DNA from 3 places in the Rhodoferax sp. GW822-FHT02A01 genome. Region 1 is predicted to be linked to each of the others. Evidence: predicted binding sites of a transcription regulator. Region 1 holds the regulator's gene; each other region holds the start of a gene.
What was found. The regulator FNR, encoded in region 1, switches genes on or off when oxygen is low (the NO sensors DNR and NnrR bind a similar motif). The targets are predictions, from matches to a motif close to TTGATNNNNATCAA.
Positions count from the first base shown of each region.

Region 2: AAGF34_RS15335 (bacteriohemerythrin) is a predicted target of FNR. The motif match lies at 2,708-2,721, and genes of this name have one in related genera.
Region 3: AAGF34_RS24210 (hemerythrin domain-containing protein) is a predicted target of FNR. The motif match lies at 3,622-3,635, and genes of this name have one in related genera.

Region 1 is NZ_CP152376.1:4,017,916-4,024,329, reverse strand. Features, by position in the region: gene AAGF34_RS19165 (NADP-dependent oxidoreductase) at 1-281, shown strand, start outside; gene AAGF34_RS19160 (hypothetical protein) at 295-465, opposite strand; gene dusA (tRNA dihydrouridine(20/20a) synthase DusA) at 550-1,554, opposite strand; gene AAGF34_RS19150 (sulfite exporter TauE/SafE family protein) at 1,646-2,335, opposite strand; gene hemN (oxygen-independent coproporphyrinogen III oxidase) at 2,345-3,739, opposite strand; gene fnr (fumarate/nitrate reduction transcriptional regulator Fnr) at 3,948-4,667, shown strand; gene AAGF34_RS19135 (FixH family protein) at 4,675-4,950, opposite strand; gene ccoP (cytochrome-c oxidase, cbb3-type subunit III) at 5,050-5,964, opposite strand; gene AAGF34_RS19125 (cbb3-type cytochrome c oxidase subunit 3) at 5,986-6,129, opposite strand; gene ccoO (cytochrome-c oxidase, cbb3-type subunit II) at 6,147-6,414, opposite strand, start outside.
Region 2 is NZ_CP152376.1:3,262,301-3,268,714, forward strand. Features, by position in the region: gene AAGF34_RS15315 (hypothetical protein) at 1-497, shown strand, start outside; gene AAGF34_RS15320 (hypothetical protein) at 652-1,164, opposite strand; gene AAGF34_RS15325 (hypothetical protein) at 1,232-1,789, shown strand; gene AAGF34_RS15330 (hypothetical protein) at 2,442-2,645, shown strand; gene AAGF34_RS15335 (bacteriohemerythrin) at 2,888-4,471, shown strand; gene AAGF34_RS15340 (hypothetical protein) at 4,773-5,246, shown strand; partial or broken gene AAGF34_RS15345 (EAL domain-containing protein) at 5,474-6,414, opposite strand, start outside.
Region 3 is NZ_CP152376.1:5,113,102-5,119,515, forward strand. Features, by position in the region: gene yegQ (tRNA 5-hydroxyuridine modification protein YegQ) at 1-699, opposite strand, end outside; gene AAGF34_RS24195 (SDR family NAD(P)-dependent oxidoreductase) at 770-1,528, shown strand; gene AAGF34_RS24200 (acetyl-CoA C-acyltransferase family protein) at 1,531-2,718, opposite strand; gene AAGF34_RS24205 (2OG-Fe dioxygenase family protein) at 2,815-3,555, opposite strand; gene AAGF34_RS24210 (hemerythrin domain-containing protein) at 3,691-4,227, shown strand; gene AAGF34_RS24215 (YitT family protein) at 4,227-4,838, shown strand; gene AAGF34_RS24220 (serine hydrolase domain-containing protein) at 4,835-6,040, opposite strand; gene AAGF34_RS24225 (amino acid ABC transporter substrate-binding protein) at 6,248-6,414, shown strand, end outside.

The DNA of each region.
Region 1 (6,414 bases):
CCGCATTCGGCCAGGAAATCAAAGCCCCCGGGTTCGTCCGATTGGTCTTGCGGATGCTGAGTTCGGGCGTCCGGCGCAAAGCGAAGAGCCTCGGTATCGACTACGCGTTCCTCTTCATGAAGGCAAACGGAAGCCAACTACGTGAGATCACCCGAATCATCGAGGCTGGGGCCATACGCCCGGTTGTGGATCGGTTGTTCCCTTTCGCAGAAACCAATGCCGCCGTGGCCTACGTCGAGGCAGGCCGCGCAAAGGGCAAGGTTGTCATCAAGCTCAGGTAAATCCGGTTCAGCATCAGGATAGGACTGTTGGCGCCACAATGTTTTTTTCAAGGCTGGGCCCGGCACGATGCGAATGCCAGCCGACAAACAGCAGATTCGGTTCGCGCGGGTCTTCTGTAGGCAGCGCCACCGGCGTGCCCTTCTTTAAAAGTTGGCGCACTTTTTCCAACGGCAGCCAACCCACGCCCAGGCCTTCCACCTGGGCTGCGATCTTCGCGCCATGCTACTCGCGGGGCACCGACAAATTCAGATGCTGTCGCTTATGCAGCTAAGCGGCAGCATCTTCCGTCAGGTCAGCGCGCACGCCCTGCCGGGCAATTTTCAGAACTTCCCGCGCAGACAGACCCTTGTGGCGATGGTCACTCCAGGCCTGCCGCCATTTGCGAGCACCGGGTAAGCCGTGGCGCAGGCCCAGCATGTGGCGGGCGATGGTGTACCAGGAGGTGCCATGTTGCGCGGCTTCGCGCTCCATGTAGGCCACCATGTGTTCTTCGACCTCTCCCCGCGTCAAGCCGGATTGAGGATCACCAAAAAAGGCGTGATCCCAACTCGCGAGCCACCAGGGGTTGTGATAGGCCTCACGGCCCAGCATGACGCCGTCCACATGTGCGAGTTGTTCCGCAACCTGTGTGGTGATTTGAATACCGCCATTGATGGAAATGGTGAGCGCCGGGAAGTCTTTCTTGAGTTGGTACACCACGTCGTAACGCAAAGGCGGAACCTCCCGGTTTTCCTTCGGGGACAGGCCCTTGAGCCAGGCGTTGCGCGCGTGCACGATGAACACCTTGCAACCGGCATCCGAAAGCGTACCCACAAAGTCCCGCACAAAGTCATAGCTCTCCGTGCGATCGATGCCGATGCGGTGCTTGACGGTCACCGGCACGTCCACCACGTCTTGCATGGCCTTGACGCAGTCGGCCACCAGGGATGCTTCGTTCATCAGACAGGCACCAAAGGCACCGCGCTGCACCCGCTCCGATGGGCAGCCGCAATTCAGATTGATTTCGTCATAGCCCCACTGCTCGCCCAATTTGGCGCAAGCTGCCAAATCTGCGGCATCGCTGCCCCCCAGTTGCAAGGCGACAGAATGCTCTTCCGCGTTGTAGTCCAGATGGCGCGGCACATCGCCATGCAGCAAGGCGCCGGTGGTCACCATCTCGGTGTACAGGCGGGCGTGGCGGGTCATGAGCCGGTGAAAGTAGCGGCAATGCTTGTCCGTCCAGTCGAGCATGGGTGCAACGCTGAGACGATGAGGGGAATAGGCGGTTTTCAATTCAAAACCAGAAAAATGGGGGTGGTGCCAAGGGGCTAAATTAGACCATGGCTGGCATTTCCGGCCTCGGCTAAGGGCTCGGCACCGGCGATCAGGGGTTGACGCACCAGGGCGCCGTGTTATGCATCAGGCCCATCCACAAGGCCCAACCGGAACTGACCGCCAAAGCCAATCCAGCCAACCGAACGCCCCAAGCACCACTGCTGCCCCCCATTCGACCGCTGCCACGCAGCTTGAGCCAGAGCCAAGGTGCGGCAGTCATGGTGACACTGGTACCCAATGCAAACAGCGCCATGACCAGAGCGCCATCCAACGGACCGCCAGCCATGGCGGCAACCAGCAAGGCGGAATACAGCAACCCGCAGGGCAACAAGGCCCACAACGTTCCCAGCAGCAGCGGTGCACCGCCCGCTCCGGCGCCCAAAGCCTTGGCGCGCGCCCAGATGCGCCGCCCAGCAGACTCCAGCCAGATGGGTTGTTGGGCGCGGATCAGCAGCACCAGTCCAAGCAACATGGCGGCCACATGGAACATGCTCCAGACCGGTCGCAGAGCCGCGGATTGGATGGTCATCCAGCCCAGCCCCTGCATGCTGGCGGCAGCCAAGGCACCCAAAGCGGAGTAACCCACGATGCGCCCGAGTTGAAAGCTCAATATTGCCGGGTTCTTGCGGGCTCCGGCCGCCTGACCAATGCCGGCGCAGGCGGCGCCACACATGGCGACGCAATGGGGGCCGCCGGCAAGCCCCATCAACAGCGCCGTGGCGCCCAAGGAAAATTGCATTCTTCGATGCTAAATGATCTTGGAGAACTTGGCGCGGGTACGGTCAGTTTGCAGGTAGCGGTCAAACACCATGGCCACGGCACGCACGAAGAACCAGCCCTTGGCGGTGACCTGGATCGCACTTTCCTCCAGCACCACCAAACCTTGGTCCACCAGCGTACGCAGGACTTCCAACTCCTTGGCAAAGTAGCTGTTGAACTCGATCAGGTAGGCCAGCTCAATCGATTCATATTGAACCTGCCCCTGGCACATAAGCGCCATGATGACGGCTCGACGCACCAGATCGTCCCGGGTCAAGGCCAACCCGCGGACAATGGGAAAGCGCCCCTGGTCCAGGGCGTCGTAATACTCTTCCAGCGTCTTGGCATTCTGGCTGTAGGTAGCGCCGATTCGCCCAATGCTCGAAACACCCAGGGCGATCAGATCGCAATCGGGCTGCGTGCTGTAGCCCTGGAAGTTGCGATGCAAACGTCCCTGGCGCTTAGCCACGGCCAGCGCGTCGTCCGGCAAGGCGAAATGGTCCATGCCCACATAGACGTAGCCGGCCTCCATCAGTGCGGCCATGGAACGTGACAGCATGGAAATCTTGGAGCCGCCGCTCGGTATCTCGGCAATGTTGATGCGGCGCTGCGGTTTGAAGCGTTCCGGCAGATGGGCGTAGGCGTACAAAGCGATGCGATCCGGACGCAGCTCGATGATCTGGGCAATGGTCCGCTCAATCGACTCAGGGCTTTGCTTGGGCAGGCCGTAGATGAGATCTACATTGATGGATTCAAACCCACGGCTGCGCGCATCTGCCACCAAGGAGAAGACCTGCTCGGCTGGCTGCACACGGTGCACGGCCTTCTGGACCGCCGGGTCAAAATCCTGCACGCCGAAGCTCAGGCGGTTGAAGCCCAGCTCGGCCAGGGTATCCAGCCGCTCGGCATCGATGGTGCGGGGATCTATTTCAATGGAGTATTCCCCACCAGGGACAAAGGTGAAATTGCGCTTGAGCATCGCCATGACGGCACGAAGCTCATCGTCGCTCAGAAAGGTGGGGCTGCCTCCGCCCAGGTGCAACTGGCTTACGGACTGTGCAGTTCCAATCAGCTGGGTATGCAAAGCCACCTCTTTTTCCAGGTAAGTCAGGTATTCGGCAGCCTTTTCGTGGTGCTTGGTGATGATCTTGTTGCATGCGCAGTAGTAGCACAGCGACTCGCAGAATGGGATATGTATGTAAAGCGAAAGCGGCAATGCCAAAGCAGCAGGCCCGCTGCGGCGTTGTGTCAGTGCCTGAGAATAATCTTCTGCATTGAAGGCCTCAACGAAGCGGTCGGCGGTAGGATACGAGGTGTAGCGCGGGCCGGAAACGTCGTATTGGCGCAGCAAGTCTTCGGTGACGGGGGATACGACAGAATTCATAGGTACTCCAGGACATATCCCCGACAATGTGCCTGAAGATGCAAACAGATAGTTTGATGTGAATCAAGGTCTCGAATACATGACATTTCGAAATTTAGGTTCATAATTGATTTGGATCAGGTGAGATAAGGAAGAACACATGAACGCATATCTACCGGATGAAGCCCATCCCGCGATTTCCATCAGGCCGGCGGGCAACGTGGTTGAAATGAGTGCCCACGGCATCAAGGTCGCTTGTTCCAACTGCAATCTGCGTGAACTGTGTATGCCCCTGGGGCTGACCCCTTCCGAATTGGAGCGTATTGACGAAGTGGTGGGCAGTCGCCGCAAAGTCAAGCGCGGCGCCACACTGTTTCGCAATGGCGAGAGATTCACCAGCCTGTATGCGATCCGCACAGGTTTCTTCAAGACCTGCGTTGCCTCCGAAGATGGCCGCGACCAAGTGACGGGTTTTCAGATGGCAGGCGAAATTGTTGGCCTGGACGGCATCGTCCAGGAGCACCACACCTGCGACGCCGTAGCACTGGAAGACGCAGAAGTGTGCGTCATGCCTTTTGAAAAGATTGAAGAGCTGTCGCGCGAGGTTTCAGCGCTGCAGCGCCACGTGCACAAAATTTTGAGCCGGGAAATCGTGCGCGAAAATGGCGTGATGCTTCTGCTCGGAAGCATGCGCGCTGAAGAACGCCTGGCGGCGTTCCTGCTCAACCTGGTGCAGCGTCTGCACGCTCGCGGATTCTCTCAATCGGAGCTGGTCCTGCGCATGACGCGTGAAGAAATTGGCAGCTACCTGGGCCTCAAGCTGGAGACGGTCAGCCGCACCTTCTCCAAGTTCGTCGAAGAAAACATCGTCGAGGTCAAACAACGCCACGTCCGCATTCTGAACACGGACGCGCTGCGTGAAATCGTCAACCCGAAGGTTTGCAGCTAAGTAGCGTTCAGGGGGCGTCCACAGGCTTGGGGACGCCAGTAGCTGCGTGATTCCTTGCAGCCATCGCAGGTGCGGCACTGGACGGTGTACCACCTAGCGTCTTGTTGATTTCCAGTCCCTTCTGGTAGTAGTTTTCATCCGTTACAGGATCTGGTCGGCTGATGGCCAGGTACAGCGTGATAAAACTTGCCACAACAACGATGGCAGGACCTGCCACAACCATCCATACGTGACCGAACTTCCACCATGGTTTGGCTTCTGGTGCATTGGCGAGCTGACTCATATCGGTTCCTTGCATTCAATACTTGAAAGAGAAAACCCCGGCAGGACTTCGAGTCAGGACTCGAAACACTGCCAGGGTAGAAGCTGCTACTGAGTCGACTTACTGCTGAGCAGTGCCCAGGTTGGACAGACCCCAGACATAAGAAGCCACAACATGGATCTGCTCAGGACTGAGCTTATTTTCCTGAGCGGGCATGATGTTGGTCTTGCCGTTGGTGATCATGTTGATGATGGCCTGCTCACCAAAACCGTGCAACCAGATGTTGTCGGTCAGGTTGGCAGAGCCCACCGCTTGCATACCCTTACCGTCTGGGCCGTGGCATGCAGCGCACACACCGAACTTTTCCTTGCCCAGGTTGGCACGCACGGAGTCGTGCGGGCTGCCAGACAGGCTCAGCACATAGTTGGCAACATTCTTGACGTCGTCAGAAGTGCCCACTGCGGCTGCCATCGAAGGCATGTTGCCAACACGGCCCTTGGTGATGGTTTCCACGATTTTCTCGGGTGTGCCACCATGGAGCCAGTCATTGTCAGTCAGGTTGGGGAAGCCCTTGCCGCCACGCGCATCGGAGCCATGGCACTGCGAGCAGTTGTTCATGAACAGACGTTCACCAATGGCATGTGCCTGGGGATCCTTGGCAACGTCCTCCACCTTCATGGCCATGAACTTGGCGTAGATAGGCGCCACTTCGGCATTGCCCTTGGCAACCTCGGCGTCATACTGTCCATGCGACGTCCAGCCGGAGCTGCCAGGAGAGCTGCCCAGACCGGGGTACAGAGAAAGGTACACGGCTGCAAAGATGATGGTGATGACGAACAGGCCCACCCACCAGCGTGGCAGGGGGTTGTTCATTTCACGCAGGTCGCCGTCCCACACGTGTCCGGTGGTGTTGTCGTGGGAGGTCATTGCCTTGGCTTTACCACTGAACCACAGCAGCAACACGCAGGCCGCTATGGAAAAAATAGTAATGCCAGCCACATACACGGACCAAAAATTACTTACAAAGTCACTCATGATGAATCCTATTGGGGTAGATCAGTCTTGCTGAAAGGGCAAATTGGCTGCTTCAGAAAAGTCGTTGGAGCGACGCTTGGACCAAGCCCACCACACAATTCCAATGAACGTGACAAAGCTGACCAGAGTTGCCAAGGCACGCAGGGTGTTGATATCAAAATCCATGTCGGTCTCCAGCGTTTTCAGCGCAGCGCCAGTCCCAGGGACTGCAGATAGGCAATCACGGCTTCCAGCTCGGTCTTGCCCTTGACTTCCTCAACCGACTTGGCAATTTGCTCATCGGTATAAGGCACACCAACCTTGCGCAAACCAGCCATGTGCGCAGGCATCACTTCAGCATCTACCAGGTTCTTGGCCAGCCAGGGGTAGGCAGGCATGTTGGACTCGGGAACCACGTCGCGCGGATTGGTCAGGTGAATGCGATGCCATTCATCGCTGTACTTGGCACCT
Region 2 (6,414 bases), 760 kb from region 1:
CTTTTGCGCAGGCCTTGGCTGATGATGGTTTGCCTGCTCGCGCCACTGGGTTTCCTGGTGCCACGTGGGGTAACACCATGACGCCTGCCCAAATGGACACGCTCAATGGTGTCGCAGGTGATTTGGCCCGGGTGAAGAACGCTGAGAACTTGGGCAGAGGTGTTGGCTCTGACACCGTGCAGAAGTTGGCCATGCAAAACATTGCATCTCAGTCCGGCATACCGAGTGCCATGGGGTTGGTTACCAACATTGGCGGCAAACCTCTTAGCTGGATTTATGACGGTGCCAATGACACCATGCAAAGCAAATTGGCTGATGCTTTGCTGAATCCGCAGTCGGCTGCGAGTTACATGTCCAATGCCGTGCCTTCTTTTATGACGAACAGCCCTGCAGCAAAGAATCTATTGATCCAGTCGCTTCTGCGCTCCAGCATGCTCATCCCGTCGGCTGGCGCGACGGCGGACCAGGTACTCACGCCAGCTTTGACGGCTGAATAAATCCAGCCCAGCGATATTCACCCCCCTCTTGATCAGGTAACTCTCAAGAGAGTTGATTCCCAGCCAGAAGAGTGGGCCGATTACGCTCACTACGATGGCGGTTGCAATGAGCCGTTCAATCTGCATATTGTTTTCTCACGGTTCCTTTACCTTTTTACAGAAATTCAGTGGATGCTGTTGAGGGTTTGTTCGGTTGAATCTTCCTTCTTGGGTTTGCTCTGGCATCTCTGATGGCGGCTGTCGCTCCGATCGTGCTGAACCTTGCAACCTTAAATTGGCCGTTTAGCATTGGCGTGACAATGCCGATTTCTCCGCCAGATTCAAATGCCTGGATCATTCGATCAAAATCATCAATCTCAAGAATCGGTGCATTGGCGCTTAGATGCCTACAACTTGCCGAGGAAGAAAATGCGCCAGTTGCAGTGTTAACTAGCAGGGGGTACTGAGCATTTTCCACGCAATCGATACCGAGTCCTGCATATGCGAAGCACCTGTCTGTGGCAAGAATGCACATTACACCTGCGGCGTTGTCTCCAGTATTTGCCTTAGCAATTTGAATGCCAGACAAGGACTTCACTACGGCCCAGCTACCCACGGTGTAATCTTGTGCATGGCATGCCAGTGATAGAACCGCCATGATGCACAAAGTCAGAATTCTAGTGAGCATGTTCTAAGTCGTCCCTGTATGAAAGATCAGTGTGCATCAATTCTGCACAAAATTGGAAAACAATCAAATGAATGAATTGCCAATTTCAATGCAGGAGGCAAATCGTTTTCAATTGGCGTTCCAAGACATGCGCGATGCACGGGGCTATCTGATGGCGATCTTAGAACTTGAAAGCAAGCATGACTCAGAGAGCCTCGAGCACTTCTTTATGGCGACAGAGGGTCTGTTCATTGCTGCCTTAGTTTGTTACTCAAGATCATTCGTGGATTCAAAATCCGATGGCCATGCCATTCCGTTGATTGGTATCAAGAATTCACAAATGTTCGCCAATCAGAAGGGGCTAAAGTCACTTCACCATAAGGTTCTTGAGCGGCGCCAAAAGGCGGCAGCACACAGCGACTGGGAGTTTCACCAAACGGACCTTGTTGACGATGGTTACCCTGGAGCGCTCCGGAGACACCCGAGACCGCACTATAGGCGCGACATTGATATTGCCGATTTCTTTGCGCTCGTAGACCACGTGGGTCAATTCTGTCTACATAAGGGTTTTGAATTGGACGAGGAAAACAGGACAACGTATCCGGATCTCGTCGGTAAAGTTGGCGTTGTCCGTGGCAACAAATAGAGTCAGTGGGCTTTAGCTATCCATTAGAGTGCTTCAATCTTCAAGAAGGGGAGATTTTATGAAGAAGATTTGTGTTTCCCTAACCCTCTTGTGTACCTTGTGCTCGTCACACGCAGAGCCAGGGACAGTCTTGAGTAGTGGGCAGGGGCGGTTTGTTTTTGGACAAATTTCTAATTTCAGATCAGATCAGTATGTTCTTGACACGCAGACTGGCAGAATCTGGAAACTAATGTGTGCTGAACTCGAGGGTGCTGTGTGTAAGAAGGAAATACTCCAGTCACTAAGCTATTGGGACAAGAATTCTTTGGCAGAGGTCTCGTACCCAGATGAACAAGTGGCATTGCCGCCTGGGCCTCCAATAAAGCCCAATGCTTCGAAGAAGTAAGTTTTTCCTTACTGCGATTGGTCTAAGCGTTTGGGGTGATTCCAGTGCTCTGGCAGCGTATCAGCGAAGTAAAGCCTCCCTCCGCGCCTTCGTCAACCAGCAAGCCTGCCCGGCCACCGGTGAGCATCGTTTGCCATGTCCTGGCTACGTCATCGACCACATCAAGGCGCTGGCCTGTGGTGGTGCGGATGATCCCAGCAATATGCAACGGCAGACCCGAGAGGAAGCCAAGGCGAAGGACAAATGGGAACTTAAGGAGTGCTGCAAATGATCCATCCCCTAATCGCTCTTTTCCAGCAGCGGGCCGAGATTCTCGACATGCAAGGGAGCAAAGCCACTGCGGGCGATGCCATCGGCATGCTCGCAGCCTGGATAGAGGCAAACCAGGACAGGCTTACTGAGGATGATCTCGCCGTACTGGGGGAGATTGGCGGCTTGCTGTATCGGGATGGACTTCGGCGCAGGCAGTAGCTACCTTTTGGGGGTTATGGGGGTAGGGTTACGGAGCGTTCTCAAAAAGATGTGGTGCTTAGTTAACCTGGGTCAAATGAAATGTCAAAAGCACTGCCACCACGTCACCTGGCAGCGATCGGATCAAGGATATCATCTTGAAGCATTGTTACCTGTAGTTGCCCCTGCAATGAACGGATTGACAATCCCAAATCAGCCTGAGATGACTGAGCTTCCGGCGGTCAAGAAGTGATCGTACAAAGATGAACAAAGAACAAGAAATTCTTGCCATTGGGCGCTTGGTGTTTGAGTTGACCAGCATTGGCAATTCCGACGTTGACCTGGATGCGCTGCAGGCCAGACTTTTTGACTTCCTTCAAACTCTGCCTAGTATTCGGGTGATACCCAAGAGTGCGATTCTTCTCTTTAATCCACGCTGGTACTTGGTTCAGGTTGCCCAGTTCGGCCTGCCGCCTGCCTGGATGCGACAAACCCAGCATGGCCCTGCGACCGGTCAGGAAAGCGCTCCATCAAACGGCGCCTTTATCACTACGCCCGCCTTGCATCATCCGGCGTTATCCCCGGACGGCATAGATGGAGACGCACCGTGCTTTGTGCTGCCGCTGAGTGATGCAGGCAAGTCGCTGGGTTTGATATTGATATTCATTGAAGCGGATTGGCAGCCCAGCGCAATTGAAACCGAGTTCATGTCCGATCTGGCCCGCGCGCTGTCAATGATCGTTTCGCGGTGCCTGATCAACGAGACTCTGCGGGTCCGAGAATTGGAACTTGAAGCGGCTCGCACCGATGCCATTTGCAGGCTCAGTACGGCATCGGAGTACCGGGATAACGAGACCGGCATGCATGTGATGCGCATGACGCACTTCGCCACAGCCATTGCCAAGGCGATGGGCTTGCCACTCGAGACGCGCGAAGTGCTGACGATCTGCGCGCCGATGCATGATGTTGGGAAGATCGGAATCTCCGATGCAATCCTGCTCAAGCCTGGCCGGCTGAGTGGCGAAGAATTCGAGGTGATGAAGACACATACGGATATCGGCAAGCGACTGCTCACCGGCAATGACGTCCTGATGATTGCAGCACGCGACATCGCTGCCAGCCATCACGAGCGATGGGATGGAACCGGATACCCTGATGGAAAGTCGGGTACGGATATCCCGATGCTGGCGCGCATTTGCGCCATCGCCGACGTTTTTGATGCACTGACATCGACGCGCCCGTACAAGACGCCCTGGCCGATCGATGAGGCCATCGATTGGATCCACCAACAATCCGGGACCCATTTCGATCCGGAGGTGGTCGCCGGCTTTGACTTGGCCCTGCCAAACATCTTGCGAATCCGCGAACTTTACCGTGACGACGTCATCAATCCGAATCAGGTACTTGACCTGCCGGAGACTGAGCATCGTAAATCGGTCTGGATTCCCTGGGATGACGCACTATGCGTTGGGATCGACGTGATTGACGAGCATCATCGCTATCTGTTCGACCTCACCAACGACCTGTTCGAAGTCGTCGCCCAAAAACTGGGTTCGCGTGAGGTGGCGCGCATCCTCAAGGCCCTCGATCAATATGTCCAGGTGCACTTTCGCGCAGAGGAACGCATGATGGCACATTACGGCTATGCGGGGCAGGATCGGCAAAGAAGCCAGCATCATCACTTTGAAGACAAACTGCGTGAGTTCTATAGTGAACTTCACCACAATCCGTTGACTGCACAGTTCGATATCTTGATCTACCTGCGTGACTGGCTGATTCATCACATCCTTCACGAGGACGCACAACTCAAATCGCTGGTTACATCGGTCGCCGAAAAAGAAAGCTGACCGATGTTGTCGAACGGTATGCACTTGGCCAACCCCTAAGGACATGACACTCTTGAAGACTCTCACATGTTCGAGCTGTAGTACCCCTATGGAGGGCTTTGCTTTCATGAGCAAACTGGGCCGGGAGATGGCGTTGGACGTGTGCTTTAGCTGTCAGAGCATCTGGTTTGACAAGTATGAGAGCCAGCAGCTTGGCGCAAAGGAAACCTTGGAACTCTTTCGGCTAATTCACTCCAGGAGTCAAGCACAAGGGCAGCCCTGGAAAAGCAAACTGAGCTGCCCGCATTGTGAGATCAGCCTCTTGCCTACCGCCGATCTGTGCAAGTCCGGCAAGTTCACGTACTTTCATTGCCCGAACCAGCATGGCCGGTTCACGGCGTTTTCCGCCTTCTTGGTAGAAAAGGGCTTTGTGAGGCAGCTCACAGCGCAGGAGAGAGCAGATCTTGCAGCGGAAATTGGCAGTGTCAGGTGCTCGGGATGTGGAGCTGCGGTGGACATCCGCAAGGACTCCGTGTGCAGCTACTGCCATGCTCCCGTTGTGGTACTCGATCCCCACGCGCTGCAGACAGCCATAGACTCCCTACAGAGTGCCCAGAGCAAGCAGCACAGTGTGGAACAGGACGCGGTGGTAGATGCGTTGATGCTGTCGGAGCGCCAGAAGTGGCTTGATGAACTGCAACAAAAGACCCGCTTAGCCCAGGGGGCCTGGCGTAACGTCGATGATGGGCCACTGGCCCAGGGTGTAGATTTGCTGTGGCGCCTCTTTCAGAAGTAAACGCTTCGCAGAAGCATGTGTCACACCGATCTTTTTAAGTCAGTGCCGACCATGGAGCTGGGCATGATCACCAAAATGGACAAAGCATCGGCTCCAGCTTGGGTGCTGGAGCGGCCGTACGGCGCGGCCAACTTTGAAGGTGTACCGCTGCTTCACCGCGATAGCAGTCAATGATTATCACCAGGTCATGCCGCACGAGGCGACTTTCAGTAAGATCAGGTGCTGTCTCATACGGTGCTGGTCGCAGTCAGGTTGCTTTGAGCAAAGACCTCCAACTCGGGCAGCGCCAGTGGCCGGCAGAACAAATAGCCTTGGTAGGCGTGGCAGCCTATTTGCGCAAGAAACATGCGTTGGGCTTCTTGTTCCACACCTTCCGCAATCACGTTCAGTCCCATGCTTTGCGCCAAGGCAACCACCATGCGCGCAATGGCGGCGTCGTTCGGGTCGGTCAAAATCTCGCGCACAAAGCTCTGGTCGATTTTCATCTGATCCAGTGGCAGGCGCTTGAGGTAGGAGAGCGAGGAATAGCCGGTGCCAAAGTCGTCAAGCGAAAAGCCTATGCCGTGGGCTTTGAGCTGGGTCATCTTGCCAATGGTGGATTCCACATTGGCGACAAGCAGGCTTTCAGTCAGCTCCAGTTTGAGTCGCTGCGGGTTGGCTCCGGTGCGAGCCACCACGCCCAGTACACGGTCTACAAAATCCAGTAAATGCAGCTGCTTAGCGCTGACATTTACGGCAATGGTCAGATGCGCCATATCAGGCCGCTTGGCCCATTGAGCCAACTGGGCACAGGCGGTTTCCAGCACCCAAAAACCCAGCGGTAGGATCAGCCCAATTTCTTCGGCTAGGGGGATGAACTCGCCTGGTGACACTAGGCCGCGCTCTGGATGTTGCCAACGCACCAACGCCTCCACACCAGTCAATCGGCCGTAACCAACCACTAACGGTTGGTAGTACAGCATAAACTGGGATAGCTTCAAGGCCTCGCGCAGGTCATCCTCTAATAGCGCGCGGCCGGTCACAATTGCCTGCATTTCAGGGTCAAAAAAGCGCATGGTATTGCGCCCAGCGGCCTTGGCTTGGTACATGGCTAGGTCGGCCTGCTTGAGCAATTCGTCGTTGGACAAATGCGGGCCGTTGAACAGCGCCACGCCAATGCTGGGCGTGC
Region 3 (6,414 bases), 1.1 Mb from region 1:
GCAACTGCCACAGCCAGAATCGCGTGCGCCCGCCGCTGTGGGCGTGAGGATGTCGCCGGACGCGTCTTCCACACCCTGCAATGTCTTGTAGTCCCAGCGACAGGAGTTGGTGCAGCTGCCCTGGTTGGCGTCGCGGTGGTTGAAGTAGCCCGAGAGCAGGCAGCGGCCCGAGTAGGCGATGCACAGCGCACCGTGCACGAAGACTTCCAGCTCGGTGTCCGGACATTCCTGGCGGATGCGTTCCACCTGGTCGAGCGAGAGTTCGCGCGACAGGATGACGCGGGCAATGCCCACGCTCTTCCAGAACTTCACCGCGGCAGAGTTCACCGTATTGGCCTGCACCGATAGGTGGATTTCCATCTCTGGCCAAGCCTCGCGCGCCATCATGATCAAGCCGGGATCGGACATGATCATGGCGTCGGGCTTCAAGGCAATGACCGGATTCATATTGGCCACATAGCTCTTGAGCTTGTTGTCGTGCGGATAGATGTTGGACACCAGATAGAACTTGTTGCCTAGCGCATGGGCCTTGGCGATGCCCTCGCCCAGCGTGGCCAAGTCGCCGAAATCGTTGTTGCGCACGCGCAGGGAATAACGCGGCTGCCCGGCGTAGACGGCAGTGGCACCAAAGGCAAACGCGGTCTCCAGCATGGACAGAGAACCGGCTGGGGCGAGGAGTTCGGGGGTCTTGACTTGCATGCTGCGATTATCCCAGCGTCCACTGAAAGGCAAAATGCGGTGCTTCAACCCGGAACCAAGGCGCTGCACCATGAAAAAACACCTCACCATCCTGACCGGCGCGTCCCGTGGCATGGGACTGGCGCTGGCCGAGCAATTGCTGACCCCAAACGCCCTGCTGCTCTGCATCTCAAGAAACTCCAACACGCAAATGGCTCAACAGGCTGGCACCTGCGGCGCCGAGCTGCTGCAGTGGCAGGCTGACCTGAGTGACGCGGCACCTGTGGCGCAGCGGGTAGGCGACTGGCTGTTGGCACTGGACACCGATACGCTGGCCAGTGCCACCCTCATCAACAACGCGGGCGTGATTCCGGCGCTCACGCCCTTGCGCGAGGGCGAAGCGACCGAGCTGGCCCGCGCCCTGCGCGTAGGCCTCGAAGCGCCCATGCTGCTGTGCGGCGCCTTTCTGGGCGCGACCCAGCACTGGGCCCAAGTCCCGCGCAAGGTGCTGAATATTTCCTCGGGACTGGGTCGTCGCGCCATGGCATCGTCGGGCGCCTACTGCGCGGCCAAAGCTGGCATGGACCATTTCACCCGTTGCCTGGCACTGGAGGAAGCGTTGCTGCCACACGGCGCGCGCGTCTGCTCATTGGCGCCCGGCGTGATCGATACCGACATGCAGGTACAACTGCGCAGTGCAAATGCCGCACAGTTTCCCGACCAGGGTGGTTTTGCCGCCCTCAAAGAAAAAGGCCAGCTCACCAGCCCTGCCGATGCGGCAAGGCGGTTGCTGGCCTATCTGGCCCGACCCGACTTTGGCGCCGAGCCGGTGGCAGATGTCAGGAACTGAACTTACAGACGCTCAAACACGCAGGCAATGCCCTGGCCACCGCCAATGCACATGGTCACCAGGCCGTACTTGCCGCCAATGCGTTGCAGCTCATAGATCAGCTTGGTGGCGATGAACGCGCCGGAGCAGCCGATGGGATGACCCAGGGCGATGGCACCGCCGTTGGGGTTGGTCTTGGCCATGTCCAGGCCCAGGCCGCGGGAAACAGCAATGGCTTGTGCGGCAAAAGCTTCGTTGCTTTCGATCACGTCCATCTGGTCCAGTGTCAGGCCGGCCTTCTTCAGGGCCAACTTGGACGCGGGGATGGGGCCTTCACCCATGATTTCGTTGGGCACACCGGCCACGGCGTAAGACACCAGGCGGGCGATGGGCTTGTGGCCAGCCGAGGCGGCCACATCAGCATCGGCCAGCACGAAGAAGGCTGCACCGTCGTTGATGCCGGAGGCATTGCCGGCAGTCACGGTACCGCCTTCCTTCTTGAACGCGGGCTTGAGCTTGGCCAGCGACTCCAGGGTGGTCTCGGGCTTGACGTGTTCGTCGGTGTCGAACACCACTTCGCCCTTGCGGGTCTTCTTCACGATGGGAACGATCTGGGACTTGAAGCGGCCTTCTGCGATGGCAGCAGCCGCACGGCGGTGCGACTCCACCGACAGTGCGTCCTGCTCTTCACGGGTGATGCCCCATTTGGTCACCAGGTTTTCTGCCGTCACACCCATGTGGCCCACGCCGAACGGATCGGTCAGGGTGGCCACCATGGTGTCAATCATCTTGGTGTCGCCCATGCGTGCGCCATTGCGCATGGCAGTGGACAGGTAACCGGCGCGGCTCATGACTTCCACACCGCCACCGATGCCGTATTCGCAGTCGCCCAGCAGGATGTTCTGTGCCGTAGTGACGATGGCCTGCAGGCCGGAAGAGCACAGGCGGTTGAGCGCCATGGCCACCGACTCATTGGACAGGCCAGCCTGGATGGAAGCGACGCGTGCCACATAGGGAAAGCGGCTTTCCGTGGGGATGGTGTTGCCGACAGTCACGTAGTTGATGACCTTGGGGTCCACGCCGGAACGGGCAATCGCCTCCTTCATCACGGTGCCGGCCAGCTCGCAGGGCTCGATGTCTGCCAAAGCTCCACCGAAAGTACCAATGGCCGAACGGGCTGCGCCCAACACTACAACTTCACGCTTGCTCATGTTTTGTCTCCTGATTGCTTGAAATGGGTTACGGAAAAAAAGAACAGGTCTGCGGCCGGAAATTCTGATCGTGCTTCCGTACCACTGGCTTACATATTAGGCCTCTGACTGAAAACCGCCTGAACGCAAGGTGACAACCAGCGTGTCGCGGTGACCGCTGGGCTCCAGGGGTTGGATGGGCGTGCTTTCGTGGATCACGCGCGCGTCGTCCAGCAGCAGCACCGACCAGGGCTGCGACAGGGTGAAGCGCTGCCCCTTGGGGCCATCCGCCTCAAACACCCGGGTTTCGCCACCTTTGACACCCGCGCGCTCCACCATGAAGACAGCCACCATGTCCACCCCATCGCGGTGCGCGCCTTCGGGTGTGGGGCGGCCAATGCCGTCGGTGGTATCGATGCGGAACTGGTGCGCCTCAACAAACCAGGGTTGCTGCCCCTTGAGGTCCGAGCACACCCGCCCCAGCCAGACCAGCAGTTGCGACCAGGCCGGTTGCTCCACCAGTGCGGCGTGCATGGGCTCAAAGTGCCGCTCCAGTCCACCGTGCAGGGCGTTGTATTCCAGCGGTTGCCAGTGCGGACGGTGCGGCACCTGGGTGGCTTGATCGCCGTTCACCACAAAGCAGCTGTGGCGCCTGCGCCGGTAGCGTCCGCCGTCGCGCAGATAGCCGTCAGGCGGCAAGTCATTCCATTCGGGGCGCCAGGCCATCAGCTCCGGCATGGAAGCGTGGCTGAGCTCAGCCACTTGTTCAGCGCTGAGCACGGCAAAACCTTGCAACTGCAATATGCGGCCCAAATCGGCGCTGCGGTCCAGGACAGGGGGCGAAAATGTGAGGGACATAAAATAGGTGACTGGCGAACAGCCGATCATTATCCGTCGGCCCAAGCGGCCGATTGCTCAGTGCACGTGACCTACATCAAGGTCTGGCGCCGGCAGACCACGTAAAGTCACCTCCTCAGTTTTGGAGAAGCACATATGCAAGCAACCGCGGACCGTAAGACCATGCAATGGACACCCACCCTGGCGTTGGATATGCCGATGATGGACGACACCCACGAAGAATTTATCGCCCTGCTGGCAGCGGCCGTGGAAGCGCCCGATGAGACGCTTCTGTCCCGCTGGGCTGAACTGATAGACCACACCCAGGAGCATTTCGACCGTGAGGACCAGTGGATGCAGGCCACCGGTTTTTCCGCGGAGAACTGCCACGCAACCCAGCACAACATCATCCTGCAAGTGATGCGTGAAGGCGGCAAGCGTGGCCTGCAAGGCGAACTGGACCTGGTGCGCCAGATGGCACACGAGCTGGGCCTGTGGTTCGTCAACCATGTGCAAAGCATGGATGCCGGGCTGGCCCTGCATTTGCGTTCTGCCGGCTTTGATCCAGCCACGGGTGAAATGAGTCAACCATCCGCTCTACCTGCCGAACAGATCCATGGCTGCGGTGGAGGCACTTGTGGCTCATCGGCGGGCGCGCCGGAAGTGCCGGCCAACACGGCTGTTACAGCCTGATGCAGGACGCCCCCGCCGACCTGCGCCACCGTCCCCATGAGGACGTCCAGGCCCTGATTACGGGCACATTGTTTGTAGCGCTGGGCGTGGTGATGTTCGGTCGCACCGGACTGCTGACCGGCGGCACGGCGGGCGTTGCGTTCCTGATCCATTACGCCACCGGCTGGAACTTCGGGCTGGTGTTCTTCCTCATCAACTTGCCCTTCTACGGTCTTGCCTTCCAGCGCATGGGCAGGGTATTCACCCTCAAGACCTTCGTGTCGGTGGCCCTGCTGGCGAGCATCAGCAACCTGCTGCCGCAGTGGATTTCCCTAGGCGCCATCAACCCCGTGTTTGCCAGTGTGGCCGGTGGTCTGCTCATGGGCACTGGCATGCTGATCCTGTTCCGGCACCAGGCCAGCCTGGGCGGCTTCAATGTGCTGGCACTGTATCTGCAGGAGCGCTACGGCTGGCGCGCAGGCTTCATACAGATGGGGCTGGACTGCGCCATCGTGGCGCTGGCTTTTGCCGTGACCGACTGGTGGCATATTGCCCTGTCCATTCTGGGCGCCGTGATGCTCAACCAGACCCTGGCCCTCAACCACCGCAAGGGCCGCTACGTGGCCATCTAATCCAGCAACGCAGCGTACACCATGGCCCGAAACCTCGGGCGATAGATGTCACGCTGGTTGGGTGCCTGGGTCAGCAGAATCGCAAACAGCTCCTTGGCTGGGTCCACGAAGAAGGTGGTTCCACCAATGCCACCCCAGCTGTACAGGCCGGCTGAACCCGGTTGCGGATCCAGCCCGTCCTGCAGTTTGACGGAAAAGCCCAAGCCGAAGCCCACGCCCTGTGCCAGCATGTAGCCCGAACGCTGGGTGAAGTGCTGGGCCATCTGCCCCAGGTGGTCCGTAGTCATGTTGCGCACCGTGTTGGGCATGAGAATGCGATGCCCCTGCAGCTCGCCGCCATTCTGCAGACACTGCAGAAAGCGGGCGTAGTCGCCCACGGTGGACACTAGGCCAGCGCCACCGGATTCCATGGGATAGGGTTGGCGAATATCAATGAGTTCCACAGGCGCGCCCGTATCGGGGCACACGGCGAACGGCTCCGCAATGCGGTGTTGCTGCGCTGGCTCCACATGGAAGACGGTGTCCGCCATGCCCAGGGGGTCCAGGATGTTTTGTTGCAGGAACGCGCCCAGCGTCTGCCCAGTCACGGCTTCGATCAGGCTGCCCAGCAAGTCGGTTGCACGGCTGTAGCCGAAGGTGGTGCCCGGCTCGAACATCAGCGGCAGGGTGGAAAGCACCTGGGAGAACTCACGATTGGTCTTCTTGCGCGACCACAGGTCGGCTTGTGCATACAGCTGCTGCACCGGCTCGGTTCCTAAAATCTCGTAGGTCAGCCCGGAGGTATGGCGCAGCAAGTCCTGCACCGTCGGTGCAATGCGCGGCCTGTGCTTGACGGGTTGCCCATCCACCAGCGAAACCACCTGCACGTCCGTGAATTCGGGCAGGTACTTCCAGATCGGATCGCCCAACAAAACCCGCCCTTGCTCGGCGAGCATCATCACCGCTACCGAGACAATCGGTTTGGTCATGGAATAGATGCGAAACAGCGAGTCCGGCGACATGGCAGTGCCGGTGTTCGCATCCTGCATGCCTACGCTGCTTTGGAGCACCACCTTGCCACGACGTACCACCATCGCCACCGCACCCGGCAGGTGTCTTCGATTGGAAGCATCCGACAACATGGCGTCGATGCGTTGCAGGCGTGCGGGCACAAAGCCCAAGGACTCAGGGGCGGCGGTGTCAAACAGTGAGTGGCTGGTCATTCGGATTTTCCAATGTGGAGGCGTATGGCATGTTTTCTGCTTTTGGAAATTTACCAAGAGTTTGCGGCAAATTAGCTCATAACTATTTTGCATAATTTTCAAGAGTAAACCCTGAGCGTAGGGCAAGTAACATGCCGCTACATTCACCTCGTTGGTGCACCCAGAGGTGCCGCGTCGAAACATTAGTCAACACAGGAGTATTACTACATGACTATGAAATCACTGAAGATCGTTGCTGCCATTGTGGCCACCATGGGTACTTTGGTTGCCAGCCCGGCGTTTGCCGGCAAGACCCTGGACGCCATCAAGGCGCGCGGGCAAGTGATTTGCGGCGTAAACACCGGTCTGGCTGGTTTCGGTGCTGCTGATTCTGG